DNA from 2 places in the Rhizobium grahamii genome. Region 1 is predicted to be linked to the other one. Evidence: predicted binding sites of a transcription regulator. Region 1 holds the regulator's gene; the other holds the start of a gene.
What was found. Region 1 encodes HrcA, which represses chaperone genes, less so after heat shock. Its sites were predicted from a motif close to GTTAGCACTCNCNNNNNGNGAGTGCTAAC; they were not measured.

Region 1 (7,330 bases):
GTGAAGTCGGAGCTGACGGTCGGCATGACCGTTGTCGACTGGTGGCACGTCACCGACCGCAAGCGCAACGCGCAGGTCATGCGTGACGTTGAAGCGGACGGCTTCTTCGATCTGCTGATCGAGCGCTTCGCCCGCATCTAAAGCTTATAAGGGCGCCGGAAAGATCAGGCCCGCGGGAGCGGGCCGATCGGATCAAGCGTCCTTCTGGTCGAAGATCGAATTGGTTTCGGGTTCGACAAGCTTCGGGCCGCCCTTGGCGACGCCGACCATGGCAGGACGCAGAACGCGCTCGCCAATTGTGTAGCCAGCCTGAACGACCTGAACGACCGTATTGTTGGGCACTTCGGGGTTCGGAACTTCGAACATCGCCTGATGGAAGTTCGGATCGAACTTCTGGCCAACCGGCTCCAGCTTGCGGACGCCGTGACGCTCAAGCGCCGACAGCATCGAGCGCTCGGTCATCTCGACGCCTTCGATCAGCGTATTGAGACCGGCATCGCCAGCAGCCTTGGCTTCTTCCGGGACAGCATCGATGGCGCGACGCAGATTGTCCGAGACCGCCAGCATGTCACGGGCGAAGCCAGCGGCAGAGTAGGTCTTGGCGTCCTTGACCTCACGCTCCGTGCGGCGACGCAGATTGTCCATTTCGGCAGCCAGGCGCAGATAACGATCGCGCAGCTCGGCATTTTCAGCCTTGAGGAGAGCCAATGGATCGGGCTGCGCCGTGTCTTCGGTGGCCTCGTTTTCGACGTTTGCGGCCGCGTCTGCTGCAGCTTCGGCCGCGGCGGCGTCAGGTCCGTTCTTCGTCGTTTCGTCAGTCATGACGTTCTCCGGTAATTGGTGTCTTTCAGGATGTGCCCGATATCGAGCTTTGGCGGGCAAAAATCAAGTCTGCGTGACCGAAAAGCATGCGATGCTGGCCAGGCAGAGTCCTCTTCCCTGGTATCAGCCGCCTTGACTTGCTCCCGCTAAAGTTCTTTTATTTTAGTGATAACTAAATATCCCAGTGCTTCGACCTTTTCCGGTCAGGGAGCTGCCACCATGAACGATCAGAAGAGCTATTCGGGGCGCTGCTTTTGCGGTGCCGTGGAGATTGTCGCTACCGGCGAACCGGTGGCGATGGGCTATTGCCATTGCGCCTCCTGCCGGCATTGGTCGGCGGGCCGGTCAACGCCTTCACGCTGTGGCAGCCGCAGTCTGTCCGCGTTACCAAGGGCGGGGAACATGTCGAGGGCTATCAGAAGTCCGATACAAGCGTGCGAAAATTCTGCGAGCTATGCGGCGGCCATCTCTATACCGAGCATCCGACGTGGGGCGTTACCGATGTCTACGCGGCACTCTTGCCCGACTTCAAGTATGTCCCCGCATTGCATGTGAACTATCAGGAAAGCGTGCTGCGGATCCGCGACGGGCTGCCGAAGTACAAGGACATGCCGGCTGAGATGGGCGGTTCGGGCGACCTGCTGCCGGAGTAGCGGCCTATTTCGTACCACGTGACAGGCGCGTCATCAGCTGGGCGGTGTAATCGACCATCGGGACGATGCGCGAATAGTTGAGCCGCGTCGGGCCGATGACCCCTACGGCGCCGACAATGCGGTCGTCGTCATCGCGGTAGGGCGCAACGATCAGCGACGAGCCGGAGAGCGAGAAAAGTTTGTTTTCCGAGCCGATGAAAATCCGCACACCCGGGCCGCTTTCGGCAAGATTGAGAAGCTCGAGCAGACTGTCCTTCTTCTCGAGGTCGTCGAACAGCATACGCAGGCGGTCGAGATCGTCCGCGCCGGCGAGACCCTCCAACAGATTGGCACGACCGCGAATGATGAGCTGCGCCGGCTTGCCTTCGTCGGCGCTGCCGGACCAGACGGCGATGCCACGCTCCACGAGCGCCTGTGACAATGTATCGAGCTCGCTGCGCACCTCGTCCTTCAGCCGGCTCAGCTGATTGCTCAGCTCCGGCAGCGTCTGGCCGGTCATGTGCGCATTGAGGAAATTGGCGGCCTCGGTCAGCTGCGACGACGTCACGCCGGCTGGAAGCTCGATGATACGGTTTTCCACCTGGTCGTGATCACCAACGAGCACCGCAAGCGCCTTGGTCGGCTCAAGCCGGATGAATTCGACATGCTTGAGGACGGGATCGCTCTTCGAGGTAATGACGAGACCGGCACCGCGCGAAATGCCCGACAGCATTCGGCTTGCCTCGTTCATCATCAGTTCCATCGGATTGTCGCGGCTCTCGGCGCGCACCTGCCGGTCGATGTTGGCACGGTCCTCGGCGGAGAGGTCTCCCACCTGCATGAAGGCATCGACAAAGAAGCGGAGCCCGATCTGCGTCGGCAGGCGGCCGGCGCTCACATGCGGCGAATAGATGAGCCCGAGTTCCTCCAGGTCGCTCATGACGTTGCGCACGGAGGCTGGCGACAGCGACATCGGCAAAATCCGCGACAGATTGCGGGAGCCGAGCGGCTCACCCGTTTCCAGATAGCCCTCTACGATGCGGCGAAAGATTTCCTTGGAGCGTTCATCCAGCGCAGCCACGGCATCTGAAACCGACGTCGATCTGAACTCCATGAAACTTTGTGTATCCGTGCTGACAATGATCCGACAAAATATAGCCAATCTCAGAGCAGCGGCAAAAGGGAAATTGCAAATGAGCGCTGCCAATCGTAGAAGCTCTCAACAACATAAGCACGCATGACTTGTCCAAGATGATTGATCGTCCCGGCATCATGCTTCAGGAGAATTCTATGCGGCCCTCAGGCAGAAAAACCGACCAGATGCGCAAGGTCTCGTTCGAGCGCAACTTCTCCAAGCACGCGGAAGGCTCCTGTCTGGTGAAGTTCGGCGATACGCATGTGCTGTGCACGGCTAGCGTCGAGGAAAAGCCGCCGGCATGGCTGCGCAATACCGGCAAGGGCTGGGTCACGGCTGAATACGGCATGCTGCCACGCGCGACCGGCGACCGCATGAAGCGCGAGGCTGCGACCGGCAAGCAGGGTGGCCGCACCCAGGAAATCCAGCGTCTGATCGGCCGTTCGCTGCGCGCCGTCGTCGATCTCAAGGAACTTGGCGAACGCCAGATCACGCTCGACTGCGACGTCATCCAGGCGGACGGCGGAACGCGCACAGCGTCGATCACCGGCGCGTGGATTGCGCTCTACGACTGCCTGAAGTGGATGGAAAGCCGCAACATGCTCAAGGTCGAGCGGGTGCTGAAGGACCATGTCGCCGCGATTTCGTGCGGCATCTTTGCCAATCAGCCGGTCCTCGATCTCGACTACCTCGAAGATTCCTCTGCAGAAACCGACGCGAACTTCGTGATGACGGGCACCGGCGGCATCGTCGAAATCCAGGGCACGGCCGAGGGCACGCCCTTCACCGATGAGGAATTCGCATCGCTGATGGCGCTCGCCAAGGGCGGTATCGCCGAGCTCGTCGCCATGCAGAAGCAGGCCATCGCCGGATGAACGACATGCTGGAAGGCATGCTGGAGACGGCGCTCTATGCTGAGGATCTCGACACGGCCGAAGCCTTCTATGAAGGCATTCTCGGTCTTGCGAAGATCTCGCGGAGCGGTGACCGGCATGTCTTCTTTCGCTGCGGTGCAGGCGTGCTGCTGATCTTCAATCCCAAGGAAACGATCAAGCCGCCCGCACCCGGCTCCCTGCAGGTACCGCCGCACGGGACAACTGGTTCGGGACATGCCTGCTTCCGTGTCTCAAGGGAAAATCTCGATGCGATGGCCAGCCGGCTCAAGTCCGAAGGCGTTGCCATCGAGTCCGAAGTCACCTGGCCGCAAGGCGGCCGATCGATCTATTTCCGCGACCCCGCGGGCAACAGCCTCGAATGTGCTGAAGCCAGGATCTGGGGCATCGAATAGGACCACCATGCGCAAGCTCGAAACCAAGACCATCGTCGTTGCCAGCCACAATGCCGGCAAGATCCGCGAAATCCAGGACCTGATCGGACCGCTCGGCTTCACCGCGAAATCGGCGGCTGAACTGAATTTCGTCGAGCCAGATGAGACCGGAACGACCTTCGAGGAAAATGCAAAGATCAAGGCGCTGGCGTCGGCGGAGGCTTCCGGCCTGCCGGCGCTGTCGGACGATTCTGGTCTGGTTATCGACGCCCTTGGCGGCGATCCAGGCGTTTACACCGCCAATTGGGCCGAAACACCCGATGGCACCCGCGATTTCGCAATGGCCATGCAGAAGGTCGAGACGGCTCTGGAAAAGGCCGGCGCTTCGAAGCTGGAACAGCGCACCGCGCGCTTCGTCAGCGTTCTCTGCCTTGCCTGGCCTGATGGTCACACCGAACTCTTCCGGGGCGAGGTCGAGGGCGCTGTCGTCTGGCCGCCGCGCGGCAGCCAGGGCTTCGGCTACGATCCGGTCTTTCAACCCGAAGGCTATGAGACTACCTTTGGCGAGATGAGCGCGGAAGAAAAGCACGGCTGGAAGCCGGGCGACGCAGAAGCCCTGTCGCACCGCGCCCGCGCCTTCAAGATTTTCGTCGAAACCTGCCTGGAAGCCTAAGGGCGAACGTGGACACTTTGGAACAGCCTAACCTGACGCGCTATGCGGCCCTTCTGCCCGATACCGGTGAGCCCGGCTTCGGCGTCTATGTGCATTGGCCGTTCTGTGCCGCCAAGTGCCCCTATTGCGACTTCAACAGCCATGTCCGCCACCAGCCGGTGGATCAGGAGCGCTTCACGGCCGCCTTCCTGAAGGAGATGGCGACGGTGCGCCAACTGAGCGGACCGAAGACCGTCACGAGCGTCTTCCTCGGCGGCGGCACGCCATCGTTGATGGACCCCTCGACGGTTGCGGCCATTCTCGACGGCATCGGCAAGCACTGGCATATGTCTGATGGTATCGAGATCACCATGGAGGCGAACCCCTCCAGCGTCGAGGCCGAGCGTTTCCGCGGCTATCGCGCCGCCGGCGTCAACCGCGTCTCGCTCGGCGTCCAGGCGCTGAACGATCGGGACCTGAAGTTTCTCGGACGGCTGCACGATGTTGCCGATGCGCTGAAAGCGATCAAGCTCGCGCGCGACATCTTCCCGCGCATGTCCTTCGATCTGATCTATGCCCGCCCGAACCAGACGGTCGAGGAATGGGAGCGCGAACTGAAGGAGGCGATCTCCTACGCGGTCGATCACCTCTCGCTCTATCAGCTGACCATCGAAGAGGGGACGCCCTTCTTCGGCCTCCACAAGGCCGGCAAGCTTATCGTTCCGGATGGCGATCAGTCGGCGCTGCTCTATGAGGCGACGCAGGAGATCACGGCCCGCGAAGGGCTGCCTGCCTACGAAGTCTCGAACCACGCCCGCCCGGGCGCGGAGAGCCGCCACAACCTCACCTATTGGCGCTACGGCGACTATGCCGGCATCGGACCAGGCGCCCACGGGCGGCTGACACGCGGCAGCATGAAGATTGCCACCGCGACCGAACGCAAGCCGGAAAGCTGGCTCGATCTCGTCGAGCGCGACGGGCACGGCATGCTCGATCAGGAACAGCTTGGCTACGATGAGCAGGCGGACGAACTGCTGCTGATGGGGCTGCGCCTGAAGGAAGGCGTCGATCTCGCCCGCTGGCAGCAGCTTTCGGGCCGCGACCCGGACCCCAAGCGGGAAGAATTCCTGCTGGAGCATGGCTTCATCGAGCGGATCGGCAATTCCCGGCTTCGCTGCACGCCGTCGGGCATGCTGATCCTCGATTCCGTCGTCGCCGATCTCGCCTGTTAGCTAAAGCGGCTGCCTGAAATAGACGACGCGCTGGGTCTCCTCGAAACCGAGGGCGGCGTGGAAGCGGTGGCTGTCGATATTGTCCAGAAGCGCATCCGAGGCGAATTCCGTACAGCCGGACGCATTGCCGAAGCCGCGGACGGCCTCAAGCAAGGCCCGCCCCACACCGCTTCGCCGAGAGGCTTCTTCGACATAGATACCCTCGAGGAAAAGAACCGGCGACGATTTGCAGCCGTTGACATAGTCACGCCGCAGGCAGGCTTCGGCGAACCCGATCGCACTGCCATCCGGTGAAAAGGCCAGAAAGCAGCGGAAATCGGCACTGTCATCATCGATGAGCCGCTGCAGTTCCGCGGCATGTTCTTCCGTAGACTGGTCCGACCACAAGGCGGCGCGAAGCTTCGCCCACACGTCGATATCGTCGCCCGACGCACGCTCGATCCTGATGGTATTGCTTGCCTGATGGTTCATCTCGCCCCCTATCCCGGCATTCGAGATAGTGGCTACCCTGAGGCTTTGCAATCTCTCCCTCAAGCCACCCGTCCGCGCCAACGCGAGAACAACCGCCCGTCTATCGCCGCCAACCCGACTGCAATCATCGCCATGCCGATCAGATGCTTGGCCTGCAGCTGTTCGCCAAGAATTGCCGCGCCAAGCAGGATGGCGCTGACCGGGATCAGGAAGGTCACAAGCATCAGATTGGTCGCGCCAGCGGTTGCCAGAATGCGGAAGAACAGCACATAGGCGATCGCGGTCGACAACAGGGCCAGGCCCAGCAGCGCGATCCAGGTTTCCGTCGACGGCGCGGTCAATGTCCAGGGCTGATCGACGACAAGAGCGATCGGCAGCATCAGCACGGTCGAGGCCGTGACCTGCCCTGCCGCAGGGATGAGCGGCGCCATGCCCATCTGGCGGAAACGGCGGCCGAAGATGCCGGCAAAGGCATAGGACAGCGCAGCGCCGAGCACGGCGAGCTGTGCCAGCACGTTCGAGCCGAGATCCCGCAGCACATCGAAACCGATCATGTAGGCAACGCCGGCAAAGCCGACGAGAACGCCGAGCAAGCGGTTGCCGGTCATCTTTTCATCGGCGGTGAGGAAGTGCGCGACAACGACACCGAAGAGCGGCGTCGTGGCGTTCAGGATGGAGGCAAGGCCGCTCGCAATATGGGTCTGACCCCAGACGATGAGGCAGAACGGGATCATGTTGTTCAGGATGCCCATGCCGAAGAAGGCTGCCCAGGACTTGCTGTCGCGCGGCATGACATGGCCCGTCGCCCTGACAATCACGTTCAGCGCAAGCGCCGCGATCAAAACCCGACCGGTGACGATCGTGAACGGTGGCAGCGTCTTTACCAGAATGCCGTTGAAGAGGAAGGAGCCGCCCCATAGCAGGGAGAGCACCAGCAACATTCCCCATTCGGCAAAGCCCATCTGTTTTTGCTGCATCATTCTCTCCCTTCGTCAGCCTGCCTATGGCCTACATGCCATCGCAGCCTGCCGCCACCCGATTGTTGCGCGGCGACGATATCGCCATGTCCGATTTATTCTCGCTCATCCACCAGCGCGAAGCGGCTTCAAGGTGAGCTTT
Region 2 (7,330 bases), 390 kb from region 1:
GGGCAGGACTTTTCTCGGGCGGTAGGCTTATGCGAGACGCGGCATCCACCACTTCGGGGTGGCACGCTCGCGTTCCAGATAGGCCGTCAGAATGGCCTCGTCCGTCTCGCCGTTGAGCGTGTATTCCTTAGCGTGGATGCCGCCGCTGATATAGAGCAGATCGAGACCATAATCGAGCGCGCCGCGCACATCGGTCGGCATTCCGTCGCCGATCGCAAGGATACGGCCAAGCGGGACATCGCCGCGAACCTCGCGGGCCACCGACAAAACGGCGTCATAGATCGGGCTATGCGGCTTGCCGGCAATGCGGGTCTCGCCGCCGAGCTGATTGTAGTAGGCCGCCATGGCGCCTGCGCACGGGATGATCTTGTGGCCGCGCTCGACGACCAGATCGGGATTGGCGCAGATCATCGGCACGTTGCGCGCCTGAAACTCCTTGAGCATATCCGTGTAGTCTTCCGGCGTCTCCGTTTCGTCGTCGAAGAAGCCGGAGCAGACGACCGATGTCGCCTCCTTGGCATCGACACGCTCGACGCCGAGGCCCTCTATGAGGGCAACGTCGCGCTCGGGGCCAAGCAGAAATACTTTCTTCGGGCCCTGCGCGATCAGGCCGCGCGTCACGTCACCCGAGGTGACGATCTGGTCATAGGCTTCGTCGGGCACGCCGATCTGGCGCAGTTGTGCCACGACCTGCGGGGCGATGCGCGGCGAATTTGTGATGAGGACGACGGTGAGGCCTTGTTCCCGCGCTGCCGCAAGTGCGGCGCCGGCCTTTGGAAAGGGATCGACGCCATTATGGAGAACGCCCCAGACATCACAGAAGACAGCGTCGTACTGACTGGCGATTTCTGCAAAGGTTTCGATCCGCTTGGCCATTCCGATTTTCCGATCCTCGTTCAGTCAGGGCGTGACATCGCAAAGGCATGGCGGGAAGGCAAGGCATTTTTCCGGGCTATCGAACCAAAATGCCAGCGGGAAACTCAAAGGAATGCTTCGCCGAGCTTGATCGCGAGACCGGCCAGGGCCGATACACCCAGGATCTTGACCACGCCAGCCTTGAAGCGGAAGAGCATAATCGCGGCGGCGACGAAAAGCGCGACCGCACCGATGTCGATGCTGCGCCATTCCGGCCATGCAAGGCTTATCAGAGGCAACCCGACGCCTGTCGACAAGATCGCGACGCGCCCCACCTCCGCGAAGAGGACATGCAGACCGAACCAGACGGCGAGATTGAGAATGACGCCGACGATGGCGGCGGTGATGGCCGACAAGGCGGCCGAAACCATCGCGTTGCTGCGCAGTCTTTCAATGAAAGGTGCGCCTGCGAAAATCCAGACGAAGCTCGGGACGAATGTTGCCCAGGCGGCAAGGAAGGCGCCGAAGACGCCGCCCGCAAGCGGCACCATCGCGACAGGATTGCGGTAGCCGGCGAGAAAACCGACGAAACAGAGAACGAGGACAAGCGGCCCCGGCGTGGTTTCCGCCAGCGCCAGACCATCCAGCATCTCGCCGGGTTTCAGCCAGGCATAGTGGCCGACGGCAATCTGCGCCACATAGGTAAGCACGGCATAGGCTCCGCCGAAGGTGATGACGGCCATCTTCGAAAAGAAGATGAAGACGGCACCGAACACGTTGGCCTCACCACTCAAGGCTTCGGCGAGCAGATCCGTCGGGGCGTCAAGCGCACGCACGATCAAAAGCGGCGATTGCCAGATCAGAACCCAGCCCACTAGCACTAGAAGAGGACGCGCGATCGATCTCGTCGTCGGACGCGTTGGCAGCGAGCGCGGCCCGGCTTTCGGCTCGGCCTCTTGTCGGGCACGATAACGAGCCAGACCAAAGCCTGCGGCGCCTGCCAGCACGACCACCAGCGGAAACGGGAGGTTTAGCAGGAAAAGCCCGAGGAACGACGCGGCCGCCACGATATGATGAAAACGGTTCTTGAGCGCCCGGCCACCCAGCCTCAAGAGCGCTTCGATCACGATGGCGAGGACCGCCGCCTTCAGGCCGAAGAACACTGCTGTCAGCCATCCGGTCTCATGAAACTCGGCATACAGTCCCGACAAGAGAAGAATGACGGCGAAACCGGGAAGTATGAAAAGCAGACCGGCAAGCAGGCCGCCGCGAACGCCGTGCATGAGCCAGCCGATATAGGTTGCGAGCTGCTGCGCTTCCGGGCCGGGCAGCAGCATGCAATAGCTCAAGGCGTGCAGAAAGCGTTCCTCGGATATCCACCGCTTTTCCTCGACCACGACCTTGTGCATCAGCGCGATCTGGCCGGCTGGACCTCCGAAGCTCAGGCAACCGATGCGCGCCCAAACGCGAACGGCCTGGCCAAGAGGCGGCGCCGCCACGATTTCGTCTGTCGCAATCGCCGTGTTCACCGATGTCATTCCCCTGCCCCGCTACGGACGTTCGATAGCATCGGCCAAGGGGCACGACAATCCTCCGGCAATCGAGGGCGGATGCTGGAAAGATTCACGACAGGCGCGGCTGTCTCACTTCCGACAAGGATATGCTGTTAAGCCTATTGCCGAGCGCGGCGAAGAAAAATTGCGGTCGTTCTTGACTCCCCGCCGGGCCACTCCTAAATGCACGCCGCTAGCACTCATCAAGCACGAGTGCTAACACCCATCCGCGCGGGTCATCACGGCTCGCAGATGTCATTTGATCGAGGGATTAGACAATGGCAAGCACCAACTTCCGCCCCCTTCACGATCGCGTCGTCGTTCGCCGCGTTGAGTCCGAAGAAAAGACCAAGGGCGGCATCATCATTCCTGACACCGCCAAGGAAAAGCCGCAGGAAGGCGAAATCGTCGCCGTCGGTTCCGGCGCTCGTGATGAATCCGGCAAGGTCGTCGCTCTCGACGTCAAGGCTGGTGATCGCGTTCTGTTCGGCAAGTGGTCCGGCACCGAAGTCAAGATCAACGGCGAAGACCTTCTGATCATGAAGGAAGCCGACATCATGGGCATCATCGGCTGATCTGCCGGTTATCCCGACCCGTTTATCGCTGACACCCCTATTCAGGAGTAACCAAAATGGCAGCTAAAGAAGTAAAGTTCGGCCGCTCTGCGCGCGAAAAGATGCTGCGCGGCGTCGACATCCTCGCTGACGCAGTGCAGGTCACCCTCGGCCCGAAGGGCCGTAACGTCGTTATCGACAAGTCCTTCGGCGCTCCGCGCATCACCAAGGACGGTGTATCGGTCGCCAAGGAAATCGAACTCGAAGACAAGTTCGAAAACATGGGCGCCCAGATGGTCCGCGAAGTTGCTTCGAAGACCAACGACATCGCCGGCGACGGCACCACGACGGCAACCGTTCTGGCCCGCGCTATCGTTCGCGAAGGCGCCAAGGCAGTTGCTGCCGGGATGAACCCGATGGACCTGAAGCGCGGTATCGACCTCGCTGTTGCAGAAGTCGTCAAGGACCTGCAGGCCAAGGCAAAGAAGATCTCCACCTCGGCTGAAGTTGCTCAGGTCGGCACGATCTCCGCAAACGGCGACAAGCAGGTCGGCCTCGACATTGCTGAAGCCATGCAGAAGGTTGGCAACGAAGGTGTTATCACCGTCGAAGAAGCCAAGACCGCTGAAACCGAACTCGAAGTCGTCGAAGGCATGCAGTTCGACCGCGGCTACCTCAGCCCGTACTTCGTCACCAACCCGGAAAAGATGGTTGCTGACCTCGAAGACGCTTTCATTCTCCTCCACGAGAAGAAGCTCTCGAACCTCCAGGCTATGCTCCCGGTTCTCGAAGCTGTCGTTCAGACCGGCAAGCCGCTCCTCATCATCGCTGAAGACGTTGAAGGCGAAGCTCTTGCTACGCTCGTCGTCAACAAGCTGCGCGGCGGCCTGAAGATCGCTGCCGTCAAGGCTCCTGGCTTCGGCGACCGCCGCAAGGCCATGCTGGAAGACATCGCCATCCTCACGGGCGGCACCGTCATCTCCGAAGACCTCGGCATCAAGCTCGAATCCGTTACGCTCGACATGCTCGGCCGTTCCAAGAAGGTTTCGATCTCCAAGGAAAACACCACGATCGTCGACGGCGCTGGCGCCAAGTCCGACATCGAAGGCCGCGTTGCGCAGATCAAGGCTCAGATCGAAGAAACCTCTTCGGACTATGACCGCGAAAAGCTGCAGGAACGCCTTGCCAAGCTCGCTGGCGGCGTTGCCGTCATCCGCGTTGGCGGCTCCACGGAAATCGAAGTCAAGGAAAAGAAGGACCGCATCGACGACGCTCTCAACGCGACGCGCGCTGCTGTTCAGGAAGGTATCGTACCGGGCGGTGGTATCGCTCTGCTGCGCTCCTCCACGAAGATCGCCGCCAAGGGTGAGAACGACGACCAGGAAGCTGGCATCAACATCATCCGCCGCGCTCTGCAGGCTCTGGTTCGCCAGATCGCAGAAAACGCTGGTGACGAAGCTTCGATCGTTGTCGGCAAGGTTCTCGACAAGAACGAAGACAACTTCGGCTACAACGCTCAGACGTCTGAATATGGCGACATGATCGCCATGGGCATCGTCGACCCGGTCAAGGTCGTTCGTACGGCTCTGCAGAACGCAGCTTCGGTTGCTTCGCTGCTGATCACGACGGAAGCCATGATCGCCGAGCTGCCGAAGAAGGACGCACCGGCCGGCATGCCTGGCGGCATGGGCGGCATGGGCGGCATGGACATGATGTAAGACCTTCGGGTCTCATGTCTGAGCCATCCGGTTCAGGTTACGGAAGGGCGGCTCTCGGGTCGCCCTTTTCATTTTCATGTGATTCGTTTGCTCCCTAATCAATTGCGTGCTGTTAAACGTTTAAGCAGTCACGCCCAGCGCGCCGGACCTTTCCTGGAGCTTGCCGCACTGCCGATTTTTTGATTTCGATTGAAATCATCTCCCACCACACTTTGTGAGCAATTTTCACATTCAAACACGCCTAAAACCGTTTCCGGTCCATCATTTTATGATTATTTAGCCGAAACCGTGCGGGATTTTGGTGTTTTCCGCTCAATTGCGATCTAGGTTCCCGAAACGCAGGCGTGTGAAAAGACGATTGCCGTTTTGAAAAAAGGCCCTATAAATTCGCCCAGCAATCGCCACCGTGGCTACTGCCGAGTTTGCCTGTTTTCAGGCTATCCCGGCTGAAAGGAGACGGCGATGAGCGGGAGCAAAAAGCTCCTTGAATCAATTACTATAGGTTGTATTTATTCGCCGGTGAAAGTGGACAGGCGTAACGCCGTTTTTGTCCGCAACCCCTTTTCCCCGGCCGCCCCAGCATGATGCTCGGTGCAGCTTGAACCTGTTCTGTTTGCCGGGACCGCAGCAGGGGAACGCTGTGGCCAACATGGGGAACATTTTGTTTAAAATCGCCAAGACCGACATTTCGGCACCGCTAATGCCGGGATCGCTCGACCTCAACGACAATAATCCGGAAATGCTGGCGCAATTCTCTGTCGCCGAAACCTGGACCGGGGATTTCTCAAGCGGCACAATCCGCCTCAGGGAACGCAGCGCCATGCTGCATGGTCTCACCGGTGTCGAATGCGGGCTGCTGAGCCTGCTGCGCTGCTATGACCGGAAGGACCACGGCCACATCCTCGATATCTTCGAGCAGGCCTCGACGCTCTCTTCGTCGTCCTTCTGCTTCTCGACGACCATCATTGCCGCAAACGGCCATCGGCAGCCGCTCTTCTGCATGGGAGAGTCGAACGGCTATGAAGATGGGGTCGGTGGCAGCATCCTCGGTGTATTCATCTTTCCGCGCTTCAAGAGCAGCGCGTCCGGCGTGACCGCGCGTCGTCAGTAAGCCTTGCGGGGAGCCAGCACCGGCTGGCTCCTGCGCAGTTGCGATCAGGCCGGCCTTGCGGGGATGTTAAGCCCCTTCTCACTCGCCGGTCGCGCAATGCAGCGCTCCAGCCAATCCATGACGGCAGGGAATTTCGCATATTCCAGCAGCTCGCGACCGCCGTAGAAGACATCCGCGCCGCGCACCCATGGAAACGTCGCTATGTCGGCGATCGTGTAGACATCTCCCATGATCCACTTGCGCCCCTGCAGACGCCCTTCAAGGACGCTCAGAAGTCGCTTGCTTTCGTCACGGTATCGCTCGACGGGATAAGAATTGTTGGCCACCTTGTCGGCGGCGAACTTATGAAAATGCCCGAACTGGCCGAACATCGGCCCGATACCGCCCATCTGGAAAAACAGCCACTGGATCGTCTCATAGCGGCCGACGGCGTCGGCGGGAATGAGATGGCCGGTCTTTTCCGCCAGGTAGAGAAGAATTGCGCCAGACTCGAAGATACCGATCGGCTTTCCGTCCGGTCCGTTGGGATCGATGATGGCCGGTATCCGCCCATTGGGATTGAGGGAGACGAACTCGGGAGACTTCTGGTCGTTAGTGCCGAAGGAGACCAGATGCGGCTCATAAGGCAGACCGAGCTCTTCAAGGGCGATCGAGATCTTCACGCCGTTCGGCGTCGGCAGCGAATAGAGCTGGATGATGTCAGGGTTGCCAGCCGGCCAGCGCTGGGTGATCGGAAATGCGGATAGGTCTGCCATTTTAGTTCTCCATATGGGCGGGCCGACCATAGAAGAGCGCAAAGGGTAATGGCAACCGGGGAGCGCATCGCCCGCCCGTTCACTATTGCTGAACAAACTGTCCCCAGCGTCTATCTTTCCACAACGGCAAAAATGAAGGACAACGGCCTCACAAGAGATCGACAACCGTGCCGGGGCACAGCGGTCTCGGTTCATTCAAACGGAGACACTTCCATGTCGACTGCTCAGAACACCGTTATTCTCGTCGCACGCATCCTTCTGTCGTTCATCTTCATCTATTCTGGCTTTGGCAAGCTGACCGATCCCGCAGGCACTGCAGGCATGATCACCGGCGCCGGCCTGCCGGCCGCGACCGCTCTCGCCTACATCGCCGGCCTGTTCGAACTCGTTACCGGCCTTGCCGTTCTCGTCGGCTTCCAGACGAAGATCGTCGGCTGGGCACTGGCCGCCTTCTGCATCTTCACCGGCGCTGTCTTCCATTCCGGTACCGTTGCCGTTGAAGGTTGGCCGGATGCCGCTCTCGGCTGGATCAACGCGCTGAACGGCATCATGCTGATGAAGAACTTCACGCTGGCCGGCGCCTACATCCTGCTCGCCACCTTCGGCCCGGGTCTCTTCTCGATCGACGCGCGCCGCGGCGCCCTGCCGGTCACTGCATAACCCAGACAGCATCCTCCCAAGCATGCGAAAACCCGCCGTCTCGCGACGGCGGGTTTTTCGTATTCGGTCATGCCTTGAAATCAGAGCGCGCCGCGAACCGCTTCGATCAGACGCGCGACAGCCG

Region 2: the regulator HrcA is predicted to act here: its motif matches at 2,601-2,629, upstream of groES (co-chaperone GroES).

The regions. Positions count from the first base shown of each region.
Region 1 is NZ_CP043498.1:3,771,029-3,778,358, reverse strand. It holds gene FZ934_RS18220 (nucleoside hydrolase) at 1-141, shown strand, start outside; gene grpE (nucleotide exchange factor GrpE) at 193-822, opposite strand; partial or broken gene FZ934_RS18210 (GFA family protein) at 1,042-1,475, shown strand; gene hrcA (heat-inducible transcriptional repressor HrcA) at 1,480-2,568, opposite strand; gene rph (ribonuclease PH) at 2,745-3,464, shown strand; gene FZ934_RS18195 (VOC family protein) at 3,461-3,877, shown strand; gene rdgB (RdgB/HAM1 family non-canonical purine NTP pyrophosphatase) at 3,885-4,529, shown strand; gene hemW (radical SAM family heme chaperone HemW) at 4,538-5,740, shown strand; gene aac(6') (aminoglycoside 6'-N-acetyltransferase) at 5,741-6,211, opposite strand; gene FZ934_RS18175 (DMT family transporter) at 6,271-7,188, opposite strand.
Region 2 is NZ_CP043498.1:236,740-244,069, reverse strand. It holds gene FZ934_RS01220 (TIGR01459 family HAD-type hydrolase) at 28-876, opposite strand; gene chrA (chromate efflux transporter) at 981-2,393, opposite strand; gene groES (co-chaperone GroES) at 2,687-2,983, shown strand; gene groL (chaperonin GroEL) at 3,040-4,680, shown strand; gene FZ934_RS01200 (hypothetical protein) at 5,342-5,791, shown strand; gene FZ934_RS01195 (glutathione binding-like protein) at 5,836-6,546, opposite strand; gene FZ934_RS01190 (DoxX family protein) at 6,760-7,206, shown strand; gene hisG (ATP phosphoribosyltransferase) at 7,287-7,330, opposite strand, start outside.